DNA from 2 places in the Pelodictyon luteolum DSM 273 genome. Region 2 is predicted to be linked to the other one. Evidence: riboswitches for the same ligand, from Rfam matches in the RefSeq annotation. Region 2 holds a riboswitch; the other holds the start of a gene.

Region 1 (7,679 bases), 1.0 Mb from region 2:
TATCGTCATCGCCACTGACGTGGCAGCCAGAGGTCTTGACGTTGAGCGTATCAGCCATGTCATCAATTATGATGTTCCTTACGACACCGAGTCCTACGTGCACCGCATCGGCCGGACCGGCCGTGCCGGCAGGAGCGGCGAGGCCATCCTCTTTGTCGCCCCGAGGGAGAAGAACATGCTCTACGCCATTGAAAAGGCGACCCGCAAGCGTATCGAGCTGATGGAGCTTCCCTCGACGGAGATCATCAACGACAAGCGTATCGAAAAGTTCAAGCAGCGCATCAGCGACACCATCGCCGCTGAAGACCTTGGGTTCTTCACCCGCCTCATCGAGCAGTACTGCCATGAGCATGATGTGTCGGAACTCGAGGCAGCCGCCGCACTGGCCGCCATGGTACAGGGAGACACTCCGCTCCTCTTTTCTGCGAAGCCTGAAAAGCAGGTGCGCCGTGAAGAGCGGGACCGTCCTTCTGACGAGGCTCCGTTCCGCAAAAAGCCACGCCGCGATGATATGTACGGTGACGAAAAGCGGGAGGTATACCGTATCGAGGTCGGCAGCGAGCACGGCGTACAGGCCGGAAACATTCTCGGCGCCATCATCAACGAGATCGGGCTTGACCCCGAAGCGATCGGGCGCATCTCCATTTCCGATGCGTTCTCGACGGTGGAGCTGCCGGCCGGCATGCCCAACGATATCTTCCAGGAACTTCGCAAGGTTCGTGTCTGCGGACGCCAGCTCAGGGTGTCGAAAATGGAGGGCGGCCAGGGCGGCGGTTCTCCTTACGGCGGCAAAGGGGCGAAACGGCCGGCACGGCCATCCGGAAAGGACGGCGGCTTCTTCACCGGACCGAAAAAGAAGCGCAAGGGCTGAATGCTTCAGCCCTTGACTGCAGCTCATGCGGCGAAACGGTTGAACAGGGGAATGTAGCCTTACATGGAAATCGAGTTCTACGGCGCCACGGAGCGGGTGACCGGTTCCTGCCATATCCTCAGGGTCGGTCGGTTCACCGTCCTTCTTGACTGTGGCCTCATACAGGGGTCGGATGTCGAGGAGGCGCTGAACCGGGCGCCCTTCGCCTTTGATCCGGAGAGGGTCGAAGCCATGATCCTCAGTCACGGACATATCGACCACTCCGGCCGCATCCCTCTGCTCGTAAAGCGCGGGTTCACGGGACCGGTGTTCACCGGGGATGCAACGGCGGATCTCGCCCGCGTTCTCCTGCTTGACAGCGCATCTCTGGCAGAACGCGATGCCCTCGATCGCCGAAAACACCCGCGTACAGCCGCCGACCGGCACGCTGAACCGCTCTACACCCGGGATGATGCTGTCCGTGCACTCAATTCCTTCAAGCCTGTTCCATACGGCCGGCGCTTTCCGGTCGTACCCGGTCTTGAGGCCTGTTTCCGCGATGCCGGCCATATTCTCGGCTCGGCGGTCGTGGAGCTCTGGCTCACTGAAGGGGGCGTTTCCAGGAAGCTGGTGTTCAGCGGGGATCTCGGCCAGTACGGCAGTCCAATCCTGAACGATCCGGAGGCGGTCACGGATGCTGATGCCCTCATCATCGAAAGCACTTACGGGGACAGGCTCCACCGCGATTACGACCAGACCCTTCAGGAGCTCGGCGAAATCTTCAACAGTGCTTCTCGGGGCTCCGGGAACATCCTCATCCCCGCGTTTTCGATCGGGCGGAGCCAGGAGCTCCTCTACCTCTTTGCGCGCCATTATGAGGAGTGGGGGATGCAGCACTGGCAGGTCTACCTCGACAGTCCGATGGCTATCGAAGCGAGCATGATTTACTTGGGGTACCCTGAGTTGTTTGACCGCGAGGCGCTTGCTTCCAGGAACGACAAACGCCTGCTGCCCACCCTTAAAAACCTTCACTTCACCCCGAAGGTCGAGCAGTCGCAGGCCATCAACAAAGAACGGAGCGGCGCCATCATCATCGCCGGCAGCGGCATGTGCAACGGAGGCAGAATCCTGCACCACCTGAAGCACAACATCTCGCGGCCCGAGTGCCATCTGCTCATTACGGGGTATCAGGCGGAGGGGACGCTCGGCCGACAGATTGTCGAGGGGGCAGCGGAGGTCGAGATTCACGGCCGGCATTACCCGGTGGCGGCGGCTGTGCATACCGTCGGGGGGCTCTCGGCCCACGGAGACCGTGAGGATATGCTGCGCTGGGTATCAGGGTTCAAAAGCTCGCCGCGTGTTTTCGTAGTGCATGGCGATCCGGCGGCGAAGGAGGCGTTCAGGAACTCGATCGAGGAACGACTGCAACTGACGGCCTCGATTCCCCGGCCCGGCGAAAGGTATGATTTCAGTTCATGATACAGATAGACAGTCTATAGCAATCCATTAACCACACAATGCCCGATTCATCAATCAGGGAGTTTATCCCGATCCTTCAGACCTCTATTGGTCCTGTCATCCTCATCTCCGGCATCGGCCTTCTGCTACTCACCATGACGAACCGCCTCGGGCGCATCATCGACCGCTCGCGGGCGCTCCTTGCCGGCCTTGACTCATCGGTTGAGCGGAGTGCCGATACCCTCAACCGCGAGCTCGACATTCTCTGGAAACGTGCCCGCTTCATAAGAATGGCCATCCTGCTCTCAACCCTTACCTGTCTCGGGGCTTCGGTGATGATCATGCTGCTGTTCTATTCGGTGCTGGCCAATATCGATACCACGATCCTGATTGCCGTGCTGTTTTTTTTCTGCATGGCATCGCTCTCGGTCTCGCTGGTGTATTTTATTTTCGATGTCAACCTCACCCTGACGGCGCTCAAGATCGAGCAGGAGATCCATCCGAAACTGCGATAAGGCGGGAACAGGGTGAATGCGGCAGGATTCGAACCTGCGACCCTCTGCTTAAAAGGCAGATGCTCTAACCAGCTGAGCTACGCATTCATGAAGCCGCACCATTCTTTGGGGCGGCTTTTTCCGTTGGTGGCCCCCTTTCCCCGCCAACCCACTTTTTTTTCGATAACACGCCTTCCTCCGGAATTGGTTCCCTGCAGCTTCTGAGGCGTTCCATCCGGTTATCCCCTCGGGTGGCAGGTCCGGTGCACCTCTTTGACGAACGTGCGGTCGATATGGGTATAGATCTGGGTGGCGACGATCGAGCTGTGTCCAAGCATCTCCTGCACGGCGCGCAGGTCTGCGCCCCCTTCGAGCAGGTGGGTGGCAAAGGTGTGGCGGAAGGTGTGCGGGCTGATGTTTTTCTCTATCCCCGCCAGGCGGGCGTACTCCTTCACCATGTTGTAGACCGCCATGCGTGTGAGCTTTCTGCCCCGGGCGTTGAGGAACAGGTGGTCAAGGGAGTTGCGGTTGGAGAGCTTCATGCGCAGTTCCTCCCGGTAGCGCCGGATCCAGGCGGCGGCGGCGTCCCCGATCGGCACGAGCCGCTCTTTCGAGCCTTTGCCGAAGATCCTGATGAAGCGTTCGTCAAGATAGAGGTTCTGCTGGGTCATATCCACCAGTTCAGTGACCCGGATTCCGGATGCGTAGAGAAGTTCGAGAATCGCCCTGTCCCGGAGCAGGAAGCGGCCGGGGGGAGACTGGAGCATGGGTGCTTCAAGCACCCGTTCGGTCTCCTGAAGGGTGAGGACGGCGGGGAGGTAGCGCGCTTGTTTCGGCTGGTGGAGGGTTTCGGCGGGGTTGGATGCGAGGCGGTGTTCATTGAAGAGGAAGCGGTGCAGCGAACGGATTGCCGAGACGTTTCGTGCAATGGAGCTCGGTTCCAGACCCGCCTGATGGAGTGCAAGGACGAAGTGGTTGATGCGTTCCGCCGTGATGGCCTCAAGCGGGACATCATCCTCCTGCATGGCAAGCAGGTAGCGGCCGAGATCGTTGCGGTAGGACTCTCTCGTGTTGCCGGCGAAGTTTCTCTCTATGAAGAGGTAGTCGAGGAATCCCTCAAGCACCCGGCTGTACGCAGCGTCCAGTTCCACCATGGACATCATCCTCCCTGTTTCCGCAGGAGGACTGCATAGCCGCCGTCAAATCCGGGTCTTGCGCCCGGGAGCGTAAGGATTCCGCCTTCGGGTGTGCGTTCAAGGCAGAAGGGCTCCGGCACCTTTCCTGTTGCCTGTTCGATTCTGAACGCCGGATGCTGCTGAAGGAATGCTTCCACCTGCAGCTGGTTTTCTTCGGGTTCCACCGAGCAGGTCGAGTAGAGGAGCAGGCCCCCTTCCGCAAGCAGTCCTGCGGCATGCCGGAGGATCTCCTCCTGGAGCCCGCTCAGTTCCCGGAGTTTTTCCGGACCGGTTTTCCAGCGCAGCTCCGCCCGCCGTCCGAGCACGCCGGTTCCGGTGCAGGGAGCGTCAACGAGAATGGCGTCCGGCTGGAACGGGGGCGTGAACTCCCGGGCATCTCCGGTCCGGGCCTCGATGATGGATATCCCGAGCGTATCGGCAAGGGCCTGGATTCGAAGGGTTTTCTGCGGGTAACGGTCAAGAGCGATGATTTCTCCCCGATTTCCCATCAGTTCGGCTGCGTGTGCCGCCTTGCCGCCGGGAGCCGCGCAGAGGTCTAGCACCTTCCAGTCGGGCTGGGGGTCGAGCAGCAGCACCGCAAGGGCCTGGGTCGGGTTCTGGACGGAGGCAAGTCCCTGCCTGAGGAGCGGCTCGAACAGGTGGAAATCAGCGGCAAGGCGGATGCCGGGGATTCCGCTCTCCTGCCACCCGGATTCTTCGCCCTCTGCGCCCTTGGCATTCGTCCCTTTCAGCGGGTTATGACGGATGCCGAAGAGCGGGTGTTCATTGTCATAGCGGAGCATCGATTCCGTCCGCTGTTCTCCGTAGTTCCCGATCCATCGCCGGACGAGCGGCTCCGGATGGGAATGGAGCACCGAGAGGCGTTCGGAGAGGGATGCATCCTTGAGCCACAGGTCGAGATGGACGGTTTCGGGCGAGATTTTCCGCAGGACGGCGTTCGTGAGTTTCGACATGCGCTCGCCCTTGTAGCGACGGGCAAGCCGGACACACTCGTTGACGGCGGCCCAGCGCGGCACACGGTCGAGAAAGAGCAGCTGCCATACGCCGAGGCGGAGGATGTTCAGGACGGCGGGGGAGGCCTTCTGGATGTCGTGGCTGTAAAATTTCGCAATGATGAAGTCGAGCTGGAGGCGCTGGCGGAGCACGCCGCTGGTGAGCGCGGTAGCCAGAGCCCGGTCAGGCCCTTTAAGGGATGATGCCTCCAGCAGTTCATGCAGAAGGGAATCGGAGTGGCGAGTGCCTGCCTCAAGCTGCTGCAGGATGTTGAAGGCTAGTTCCCGGGCTGATGTCATTGGTACTGATTAGGTGTTGCGGTGCGCGGTCTCTGTGGGGCCGCTTGTAAAATACTCTTTGCTGTTGTAGATTCATTGGACTAATGTTCTTTTCAAGTTTTTACGCTATCATCGAGAAAGGTGGAGGGACTGGCCCTGAGAAGCCTTGGCAACCGTCATTGACCGTCAGTGATTCAATGGATTGCATTGATTCATGTATTGAGGTAATGATTGGTGCCAATTCCATCCCGGTTGAAGGCCGGGAAAGATGAAGAGATACGACCCCCCCCCCGTTGCAGACGTACCCCGTATTTTTTCCTCCCGACTGATGGTGGCGCCAAAGGAGAACCATATCGCCTCCATGACAGACAAGAAGCCGACGCCATACCGTTTTGAGACCCTGCAGGTCCATGCCGGCCAAACGCCCGATCCCCTGACGCACTCCCGCGCCGTACCCATATACCAGACAACGGCCTATACTTTCGACAGCGCCCGGCACGGTGCGGATCTCTTTGCCCTGAAAGAGGCGGGCAACATCTATACCCGCCTCATGAACCCGACCACCGATGTTTTCGAGCAGCGGATGGCCGCACTTGAGGGCGGAAAAGCAGCGCTTGCCGTTTCCAGCGGCCATTCTGCGCAGTTCATCGCATTGACGAGCCTCTGCCAGGCGGGTGACAACATCGTCTCCTCCAGCTACCTTTACGGCGGCACCTACAACCAGTTCAAGGTCTCCTTCGCCCGCCTCGGCATCGGGGTGCACTTCACCCGGGGGCTTGAGGCGGAGGATTTCCGGCGGTGCATTGATGAAAACACCAAGGCGCTCTACCTTGAGTCGATCGGCAATCCTGCTTTCCATGTCCCCGATTTCGAGGCTGTTGCGGCTGTTGCAGACGAGCACGGCATCCCCCTCATCGTCGACAATACCTTCGGGTGCGGCGGCTGTCTCTGCCGTCCGCTCGAGCACGGGGCTTCGATTGTGACGGAGTCGGCCACCAAATGGATCGGCGGACACGGTACCTCGATGGGCGGGGTCATCGTCGACGGCGGCACCTTCGATTGGGGCAGCGGACGCTTCCCCATGCTCAGCGAGCCTTCAGAGGGCTACCACGGCCTCTGTTTCCATGAAACATTCGGGGATCTGGCTTTCATCGTGAAGGCGCGGGTGGAGGGGCTGCGCGATTTCGGGCCGGCCATCAGCCCGTTCAACTCGTTTCTCCTGCTGCAGGGCCTTGAAACCCTTTCGCTTCGGGTGGAGCGGCATCTCTCGAACACGATCGCCCTTGCCCGGTGGCTTCTGAGCCGCCCTGAGGTCGCATGGGTCAACTACCCGGGCCTCGAGTCGCATCCGACCCACAGGAATGCTGCCCGCTACCTCCGGAACGGGTTCGGCTGCGTACTCACCTTCGGCCTTAAGGGAGGCTATGAGCGGGCGGTGTCGTTCATCGATGGGGTACGGCTGGCAAGCCACGTGGCCAATGTGGGGGACGCCAAGACTCTCGTCATCCACCCCGCCTCCACCACCCATCAGCAGCTCTCAGTCGAAGAGCAGGCTTCAGCAGGCGTGACCCCCGACATGGTGCGGGTCTCTGTCGGACTTGAGCATATAGACGACATCCGTGAGGATTTCGAGCAGGCACTTAGAACACAGGCATGAACCGAGGCATGAAACCCATCAACGAACTTATTTCGCCCGATACGAAGCATTACTCCTTCACCGAACCCTTCCAGACAGAGCTTGGCGCCACGCTCCCTTCCGTGGAGGTGGCCTACCGCACCTGGGGGACCCTCAACGAGGCCCGCGACAACGTTATCCTCATCTGCCATGCACTGACAGGCTCGGCTGACGCCGACCAGTGGTGGGGAGGTCTGTTTGGCGAGGGATGCGGCTTTGACGCAACCCGGGACTTCATCATCTGCAGCAACGTGCTCGGCAGCTGCTACGGCACCACCGGGCCTCTCTCTCCCAATCCCGCGACCGGACGTCACTACGGTCCCGATTTCCCCTTGATCACCATCCGCGACATGGTCCACGTAGAGCGGCACCTGCTCCGGCATCTTGGCATTGAGCGCGTGAAGCTTGTTGTCGGGGCCTCGCTCGGCGGTATGCAGGTGCTTGAGTGGGGGGCGCTCTATCCGGAGGTTGCACTTGCGCTCATGCCGATGGGGATTTCAGGGCGGCATTCGGCATGGTGCATCGCCCAGAGCGAAGCCCAGCGGCAGGCCATCATGGCCGACGCGCTCTGGAAAGACGGGTGGTATGAAGAAGACGCCCCGCCGGCAAGGGGGCTCGGGGCTGCGCGTATGATGGCCATGTGCACCTACAGGAGCTTCCGGAACTTCGAGGAGAAGTTCGGAAGGCAGCGGCAGGAAGACGGCACCTTCAAGGCGGTCAGCTATATGCACCATC
Region 2 (7,679 bases):
CCGGTGATGGTGCCGCCGGTGCCGATGCCGGAGACGAAGATGTCGATCTTGCCGTCCATGTCGTTCCAGATCTCCTCTGCCGTAGTCCTGCGGTGGATGTCGGGGTTGGCGGGGTTCTTGAACTGCTGTGGCAGGAATGCGTTCGGCAGGCTCTCGTTAAGCTCCTCGGCCTTGCGTATGGCGCCGCCCATGCCTTCCTGTCCTGGGGTGAGCACCAGCTCGGCGCCGAGGGCCTTGAGGAGGTTGCGGCGTTCGATGCTCATTGTCTCTGGCATGGTCAGGATGAGCCGGTATCCCTTGGCGGCAGCTATGAAGGCCAGGGCGATTCCGGTGTTGCCGCTGGTCGGCTCGACGATGACGCTCTCTCTGGTTAGCAGACCGTCCTTCTCGGCAGCCTCGATCATCGAGAAACCGATACGGTCCTTGACGCTGCCGCCGGGGTTGAAGTATTCGAGCTTGGCGATGATGGTGCCGAGCGCCTGCTGGTCCAGCCCGAAGTTGCCGAGCTCGAGGAGCGGGGTGTTGCCGATCAGGTCGGTGAGTTTTTTTGCAATGCGTGCCATGGGTGCCGGTGTTTTGGTGACGGAAATTCAAACTTTATGAATATCGTCATCATGCCTGGCGCCTGAAATCCCGCTGTTGCGGTATTTTGTCTACCGTAAAAAGGGTAGGGCCGGTATGGCAGAGGGGTTCAGATATGGTATTCGATGTTGTAGATGAGCCCGGCCTTGATGGCGAACATCATCAGCTCAGGGCTACTCGAGACGCCAAGTTTCCGGAAGATGTTCTTGCGGTGGGTCGTCACGGTATGGAAACTGACATGCTTCTTCACCGCGATCTCCTTGGTGGTGAGTCCGGTCGAGATGAGCCTGACGATCTCGATTTCGGAGGTGGTGAGCAGGCAGGCGTCTTCGGCGGGTCCATCCTCTTTGAGGAGGATGTCGAGCACGCTGCCGGAATAGGCTTTCTTGCCCTTCATGGCGGTCGTGACGGACTGGAGCAGCTCGGTCCGGTCGTCGGTCTTGAGGGCGATGTTCCTGATGCCGGCCTGGTTCAGCTCCTTGATCTGCATCTGGTTCACCGAGTTGCAGAGCACCAGGATGGGGGAGCCATCATGCAGCTCCCCGAGTTCCCGCAGGTCGTTGATCGACCTGAAATCGAACAGGATGTAGTCCGTGATGATCAGCGAGGGTTCGTTGGCCTTCAGGTATTCGTACAGCTCAGTGCGGGTATGGACTACACTCATCCCGTACCCCTCGGCATCAAGCATTGACCTTAGCGCTTCGGTGGTGAGGAACTGCGTATCGGCGATGAGTATCGAACCTTTCGGTTTCATGTCGTTCACCATCTTCTTTTACTTACATCTGTTGCGATCAAACCTTCGCCAGCACCTCGTCGAGTGCGGTGATGAGGTCGTCCGGATGTTCCATGCCTACCGAGAGGCGGATGAGGTCGGAAGTGAGCCCGCTTTGGGCCTGTTGCTCCTTTGTCATCTGACTGTGCGAGGTGCTGGCAGGATGCAGAATCAGGCTCTTGGCATCCCCGACGTTGGCCAGGTGGGAGAACAGGTCGATCGTGTCGATGATCTTCACCGCTGCATCGTATCCGCCCTTCACACCGAAGACTACCATGCCGCCGAATCCGTGCTTCAGGTCCCGTGATGCGATCGGATAAGACGGATCGTCCTTCAGGCCGGGGTAGCGCACCCAGGCGACCTTCGGGTGGGCCTTCAGGTGTTCGGCTACCTTCAGCGCGTTCTCGGAGTGGCGCGCCATGCGGACCGGCAGGGTCTCGATACCCTGGATGAAGAGCCAGGAGTTGTCGGGAGAGATGCAGGCACCAAGGTTCCTGAGCGGTACGGTGCGGACTCGGAGCGCAAAGGCGATCGGGGCGAGCGGCTCCGGCAGGTCAATGCCCCAGCAGAGTCCGTGGTAGTTGGCGTCAGGCTGGGTGAAGAGCGGATGGCGCCCGGCTTTCCAGTCGAAGCGCCCGGCATCGGTGATGATGCCGCCGATTCCGGCCCCGTGGCCGCCGAGCCACTTGGTCAGCGAGTTGATGACGATGTCGGCGCCAAGTTCTATGGTCTTGAGCAGGTATGGGGTGGTGAAGGTGGCGTCGACAATGAGCGGCAGGCAGTTGCGGTGCGCAACTTCGGCAATCGCCTTCACGTCCGTATAATCGAGCACGGGGTTGCCGATGGTCTCGATGTAGAGCGCCCGGGTCTTCTCATTGATGGCCTTCTCGAAGTTGGCGGGGTCCTTCGGATCGACGAAGGTCACATCGATGCCGAGCTTCGGCAGGATGGCATCGAACTGGGTGTAGGTGCCGCCGTAGAGGTTGTTGGCCGAAACGATGTTGTCGCCGGCCTCGGCAAGCGTGATGACGGTGTAGAAGATGGCCGAGGTGCCGGAGGCCAGAGCGACCGAAGCGGCGCCGCCCTCAAGCTGCGTGACGCGCTGCTCGAGCACGTCGGTGGTCGGGTTCATCAGTCGGGTGTAGATGTTGCCTAATTCCTTGAGGGCGAAGAGGTTGGCCGCATGCTCGGTGTTCTTGAAGAGATACGAGCTGGTGCGGTAGACCGGCACGCCGCGCGACTGGGTAGCGTCGACCGCCTGGCCGGCATGGAGCGCCAGCGTCTCGAACTGGTAGGGTTTCTTGCTCATTGGTGAAGTTCGGTGAGTTGCTGTTTCTTGTTTTGTGAAATCGCAGTGTGTTCTACGACACCGATGTCGACATGGCCCGGGATTCTTTGAACAATTGATTATCTGTATGCTGTACGGCTGAAACGAAAAAAGCCGGCGCTGACATGCAGGACCGGCCTCATGAATCAGTTCGCAGACCTGGAACGTGAATCAGAAGCGCGGGAAATGGGCGCAAACAGATGCAGCACCGGTGGTTTCCAGTCATTGTGATGCTGTTTGAGATGCCCATCCTTTTTTCGTGCGCATTGTTAACGATTGTTAAAAAATGTTATTTTTTCCGGGATTTCAAAACTCTTTTTTCGGAGGGGACATCCACTTATATGCAAAAAATGTGTGTTTCCGTCTTGACTCGTATGCTTTTTCCGTGTACATTAACAATTGTTAACTGTTCTTTGTCTGCATTGACAGTCATCAAGAAAGGCTGAGGGAATAGACCCGATGATGCCTTGACAACCGATCCCGCAAGGGACACGGTGCCGCATTCTACCTCCGGCCACGTATTCATGATCGATTTGTTGCCGAGACGAGGAAAGATGAGTGATATAGAGTCTGACTATCGCCGGGAAATGGCCCTCTCAAGGGGCGGCTCCAGGCATAAGTTCCAAATACCTCTTCCTCACTCATCAGGGAAGGGGTTTTTTTATTTCCTTTTCCGTTTGCGCCCGATATTTCAACAATAATGAACGGAGGAATTGCCATGAGTTTCCAGACCGATACAATCCATGCCGGCGTTGCCCCGGACAAGGCCTATGGTGCCATCATGACGCCGATCTACCAGAGCTCGACCTTCGTGTTCGAGGATATCGGCAAGCACAAGGGATTCGATTACACCAGGAGCGGCAACCCGACCAGGAAAGCCCTTGAAGACAGCATCGCCGCGCTTGAAGGGTGCTCATGCGCTGTGGCCGTCACCACCGGCATGGCGGCCATCGCTACCGTGATGCACCTTTTCAATGCCGGAGACGAGATCATCTGCACAAACGACTGCTACGGCGGCACGGCCAGGCTGATGAAGACCATCCAGGAGCATTTCGAGATCCGGGTTCATTTCATCAGCCTCAGGGATTCAGCTGGCATCGAGGCATACATCAATGAAAAGACCCGGGCAATCTGGATCGAGACTCCGTCGAACCCGCTACTGAACCTTGTCGACATTGAGGCGGTAACGACGTTGTCGAGGAAGCACGGGTTGCTCTCGATCGTGGACAACACCTTCCTGTCTCCCTACAACCAGCAACCCTTCAGGCTCGGTGCCGACATAGTGGTCCATTCGACCACCAAGTACCTGAACGGCCATTCCGATGTTGTCGGTGGTGCGGTCCTGTCCAACAGTTCGCAGATCGATGAAAAGCTGAAATATCTGGTCAACACCCTCGGAACCTGTGCCCAGCCTTTCGATTGCTGGCTGGTGCTTCGCGGCATCAAGACGCTGGTTCCACGCATGAAGGAGCATGAGCGCAACGCAATGGCTGTCGCCCGATTCCTCGACAGCCACCCGAAGGTCGCCCGCGTTTTCTATCCGGGCCTTGAGACCCATCCTCAGCATGAACTTGCCAAAAAGCAGCAGCGCGGGTTCGGTGGCATGGTCTCCTTCGAGCTCGACGGAGGCATCGGGGAGGTGAACCGAGTCCTGAAGGGAACGAAGCTGTTCGCCCTTGCTGAAAGCCTCGGCGGAGTCGAGTCGCTGATCGAGCATCCCGCTACCATGAGCCATGCATCGATGGGTGCCGAACACCGCGCTGAGGTTGGTATCACCGACGGCGTAATCAGGCTTTCGGTGGGAATCGAGGATCCCGACGACCTTATTTGCGATCTCGCTCTGGCTTTAACACCTCATTCACGGGGATGAATCATGTCGTTTATTCCTCCTTCGTGCCCGATGAGTCCGAGGGCCTGGTTTCGAATCAACCAGCCCGCCGCTATCCATGAACAACGCATCACAAAGTCTGTTCGCAAAGCGGTTGTGGTTGACAATGTAGGGTCAGCTTCAACGACAAGGCCATTGCCGAAGCGAAGAAATCCTTCAGCTGTTTCGCCCTCGTCAGCAATCAGGATATGGCTCCCTTCATGGTGCCGGTAGATTATCGAGTGCTTGAAAAGAGAGAGGGGGGCGCCGTGAAGAAGGGGGGGGATGGGGCACGCCCCCCCGCAAATTGTACATGCTATCCTGACAACTTGCGGGGAAGGCAATGGACTCAGGGCCTGAAGAGAGCGGAAGCTGAAAGAGCAAGGTGCTTTGCTGGCTCAAAAAGATACCGGGCCAGTGGTGTCTTAGGCCGTCTGTTCATGGACTATCTGAGAGTGGTCTGCTGATCGAGTACGTCTTATCCGACTTTCAGTATTATAACTGCCGGTTTAGTTTCATCGAAAGTTTATGTCGTTCCAGATTGAAACGGTAAAAAAGGAAACAGCCGAAACAGAAACCGCAGAGCGCGATTCCGGCGGCTAGGGCGACGATACCTGATAGGACCCACCCCGCCATAGTTGCTCCTGCGAGGAACGCCACCTGTGCTCCTCCGAGCAGTATGGCGGCAATGGCATTGTTGAAACGCATGAGTTTCGCGCTTTCGGTTGCGGCGCCTTCAATGCTGGATGCGAAAAGCCTTGAGCCGAGGATGAACACCATACTTGCCTTTTTGCCCGCCAGTACCGCCGGCAGAATGATGAGGAAGAGTGCCGTCGTGATGAGCGGCTGCTGGAATGCGCCGGCAAGGATGACGCCTGCCAGCAGGATGGCGCGGTTCAAGGTGACGATGGGCATCGGGATGCCCTGTTGTGGTTCGGTCTGTTTCATTGATCTGTTTTCATTGATCTGTTTTATCCCTTAACAATTGTTAATATAATTTTTCATGTTTTCCAAATAACTTTGTGTGTATTTTCCAGTCAGATTTATGCAGAGCGGATTACGGGAACGTGGCCGTAGCGCAAAACAATTGCTACAGGTAAAAGTGAATATGGGACATATCGAGGCGGTCTGCGTCAGCAGGGAAAAGGGCGAGTTGAAGTCACCGGTTGAAAAAGCCGAGTTCAAAAAAGACTGGGGAATAGAGGGTGACGCACATGCCGGTGACTGGCACCGCCAGGTTTCACTGCTTGCCGGTGAGAGCGTGGACAGGATGCGCACGAAAATGCCGGAACTCAGCCACGGGATGTTCGCCGAGAACATCGTGACGCGTGGAATCGATCTCTGTGCTCTCGCTGTCGGCGACCGGCTCATGGTGGAGGGCGGGGTGGTGCTGGAGATCACTCAGATCGGCAAGGAGTGCCACAACGGCGGTTGCCCCATACAGGTGGCGACAGGGGAGTGCATTATGCCCAAAGAGGGGCTTTTCTGCAGGGTCATGGAAGGCGGCAGTGTCGAGGCGGGGATGAGCCTCACGAAAGCCGCAGTATAGCCTACCCTCCGATTTCCGACATGCTCGTGCCGGCTGAACTGCCGGCATCCTTGACCTTCCTGCCGTCTTCGGGCTTGTGGAGAATGCACTCTCTCAAGCAATGCATGAGTGCTTCCTTTCGGGATTCATCCGTTCCTGCTTCATTTCTCAGGGCCTGCAGGAGGTCCACCCCCTCCTTTTCGTACAGGCAGCTCATGGCCGTGCCTCCGGCTGTTATCCGGATGCGGTTGCAGCGGTTGCAGAAGTTCCGCGTATAGGCGGGGATGATGGCTGTGGATCCTTTATGTTCCGGCAGCCGGAAACTGAAATACTGGGTTCCCGATCCCTGCAGCTCTTCCATTTCAGGATAGAGACTGAAGATGCGTTCCCGGATTTTATCCATACCGAGGAACTTGCCCGTACGCCATATCTGGTGGTCGTCGAACGGCTGAAGCTCCATGAACCGCACCGTGACGGGATTCTGTCGGGTCAGTTCGATGAAGTCCCCGAGCTCGTCGTCGTTGACACCGCGAAGCATGACCACGTTGATTTTCACCGGAACGGTTCCGATACCGATCAGCCGGTCAAGGTTGGCCTTCACCCTGCTATACTCATCGCGGCGAGCGATGGCTTGATATCGCTTAGGCTGCAGGGAGTCGATGCTGATGTTTATGGCATCGATGCCCGCCTCAAGCAGCCGGTCAAGATGGCGGTCGAGCAGAAGTCCGTTTGTGGTGAGTGTTACCTTCTCAATTCCGGGTGTCTGTTTCGCCGCAAGGACGATGTCCGAAATGTCGTTGCGAAGGAGCGGTTCGCCACCGGTCAGGCGCACTTTCTTTATCCCCATTGCCGCGAGGGCCCGGATGATGGCTGTTACTTCGCTGAAGCTCATCATGGCGGCTGCCGTTCCACTCTCATGTTCCTCCCGCATGCAGTAGGAACAGCGGAGGTTGCATAGGCGCGTGAGGGCTATGCGTGCGTAGGTGATCCGGCGTTGAAAACGGTCTTCAAGCTGGGGGATGTTCTGTTCGGTACGGCTCAATCGGTCGTGTTTCCTCTTTCCTCAGAGTTGGTGATGAGGAGACAAGATATTCCTTCTTTTGGAGGAAGCCAACAGAAACCGCAGAAGCCCCCGGATGAGGGAGGCTTCTGTAAAGGGAAAAACGGGAGGAAACTGCCTCAGTTGACGCCGAGGATGACGCTCGATGCCTTGAAGGCTGCACAGGTCTTGCCGCCTTCCTTCAGGCCGAGTTTCATAGAGCTGCCGTGGGTGATGATGGCTGAAATTACGTTGCCGCCGCCGATTTCAACATCTACTTCGGTGCTGACAGGGCCCTCGATCAGTTTCGAGATGGTGCCGCACATGAGGTTGCGTGCGCTGATCTTTGCGCTCTCCAGATCCTCTCCGATGATGATGGAGCTGGCCTTGATGATGGCGTATGCGCTCATGCCCTCCTTGAGTGCGAGGTTCTTCACTGCACCGTTGGTGATGATGGAGGTGATGCGGGCTCCGCCGGAGAGCAGAATGACCACTTCTGCGTTGACGGCACCGGGTGTGATCTGTTCAATGGTGCCGGAAAAGACATTGCGTGCACTGATTTTC

Evidence for each region. A riboswitch is a leader RNA that binds a small molecule or an ion and turns the genes downstream of it on or off. The one in region 2 is predicted to bind S-adenosylmethionine.
Region 1: linked by a shared signal. The riboswitch ahead of PLUT_RS03085 (O-acetylhomoserine aminocarboxypropyltransferase/cysteine synthase family protein) and the one ahead of PLUT_RS08010 (trans-sulfuration enzyme family protein) in region 2 are both predicted to bind S-adenosylmethionine.

What each region holds. Positions count from the first base shown of each region.
Region 1 covers NC_007512.1:687,206-694,884, forward strand. The annotation lists gene PLUT_RS03055 (DEAD/DEAH box helicase) at 1-871, shown strand, start outside; gene PLUT_RS03060 (MBL fold metallo-hydrolase RNA specificity domain-containing protein) at 935-2,329, shown strand; gene PLUT_RS03065 (DUF2721 domain-containing protein) at 2,368-2,823, shown strand; tRNA gene PLUT_RS03070 (tRNA-Lys) at 2,837-2,910, opposite strand; gene xerD (site-specific tyrosine recombinase XerD) at 3,042-3,956, opposite strand; gene rsmB (16S rRNA (cytosine(967)-C(5))-methyltransferase RsmB) at 3,962-5,290, opposite strand; SAM riboswitch class I at 5,396-5,544, shown strand; gene PLUT_RS03085 (O-acetylhomoserine aminocarboxypropyltransferase/cysteine synthase family protein) at 5,631-6,926, shown strand; gene metX (homoserine O-acetyltransferase MetX) at 6,935-7,679, shown strand, end outside.
Region 2 covers NC_007512.1:1,735,244-1,742,922, reverse strand. The annotation lists gene cysK (cysteine synthase A) at 1-563, opposite strand, end outside; gene PLUT_RS08020 (response regulator transcription factor) at 692-1,336, opposite strand; gene PLUT_RS08015 (O-acetylhomoserine aminocarboxypropyltransferase/cysteine synthase family protein) at 1,374-2,663, opposite strand; SAM riboswitch class I at 3,108-3,242, shown strand; gene PLUT_RS08010 (trans-sulfuration enzyme family protein) at 3,400-4,551, shown strand; gene PLUT_RS08005 (DUF4395 domain-containing protein) at 5,044-5,496, opposite strand; gene PLUT_RS08000 (MOSC domain-containing protein) at 5,657-6,097, shown strand; gene moaA (GTP 3',8-cyclase MoaA) at 6,099-7,118, opposite strand; gene PLUT_RS07990 (TOBE domain-containing protein) at 7,256-7,679, opposite strand, start outside.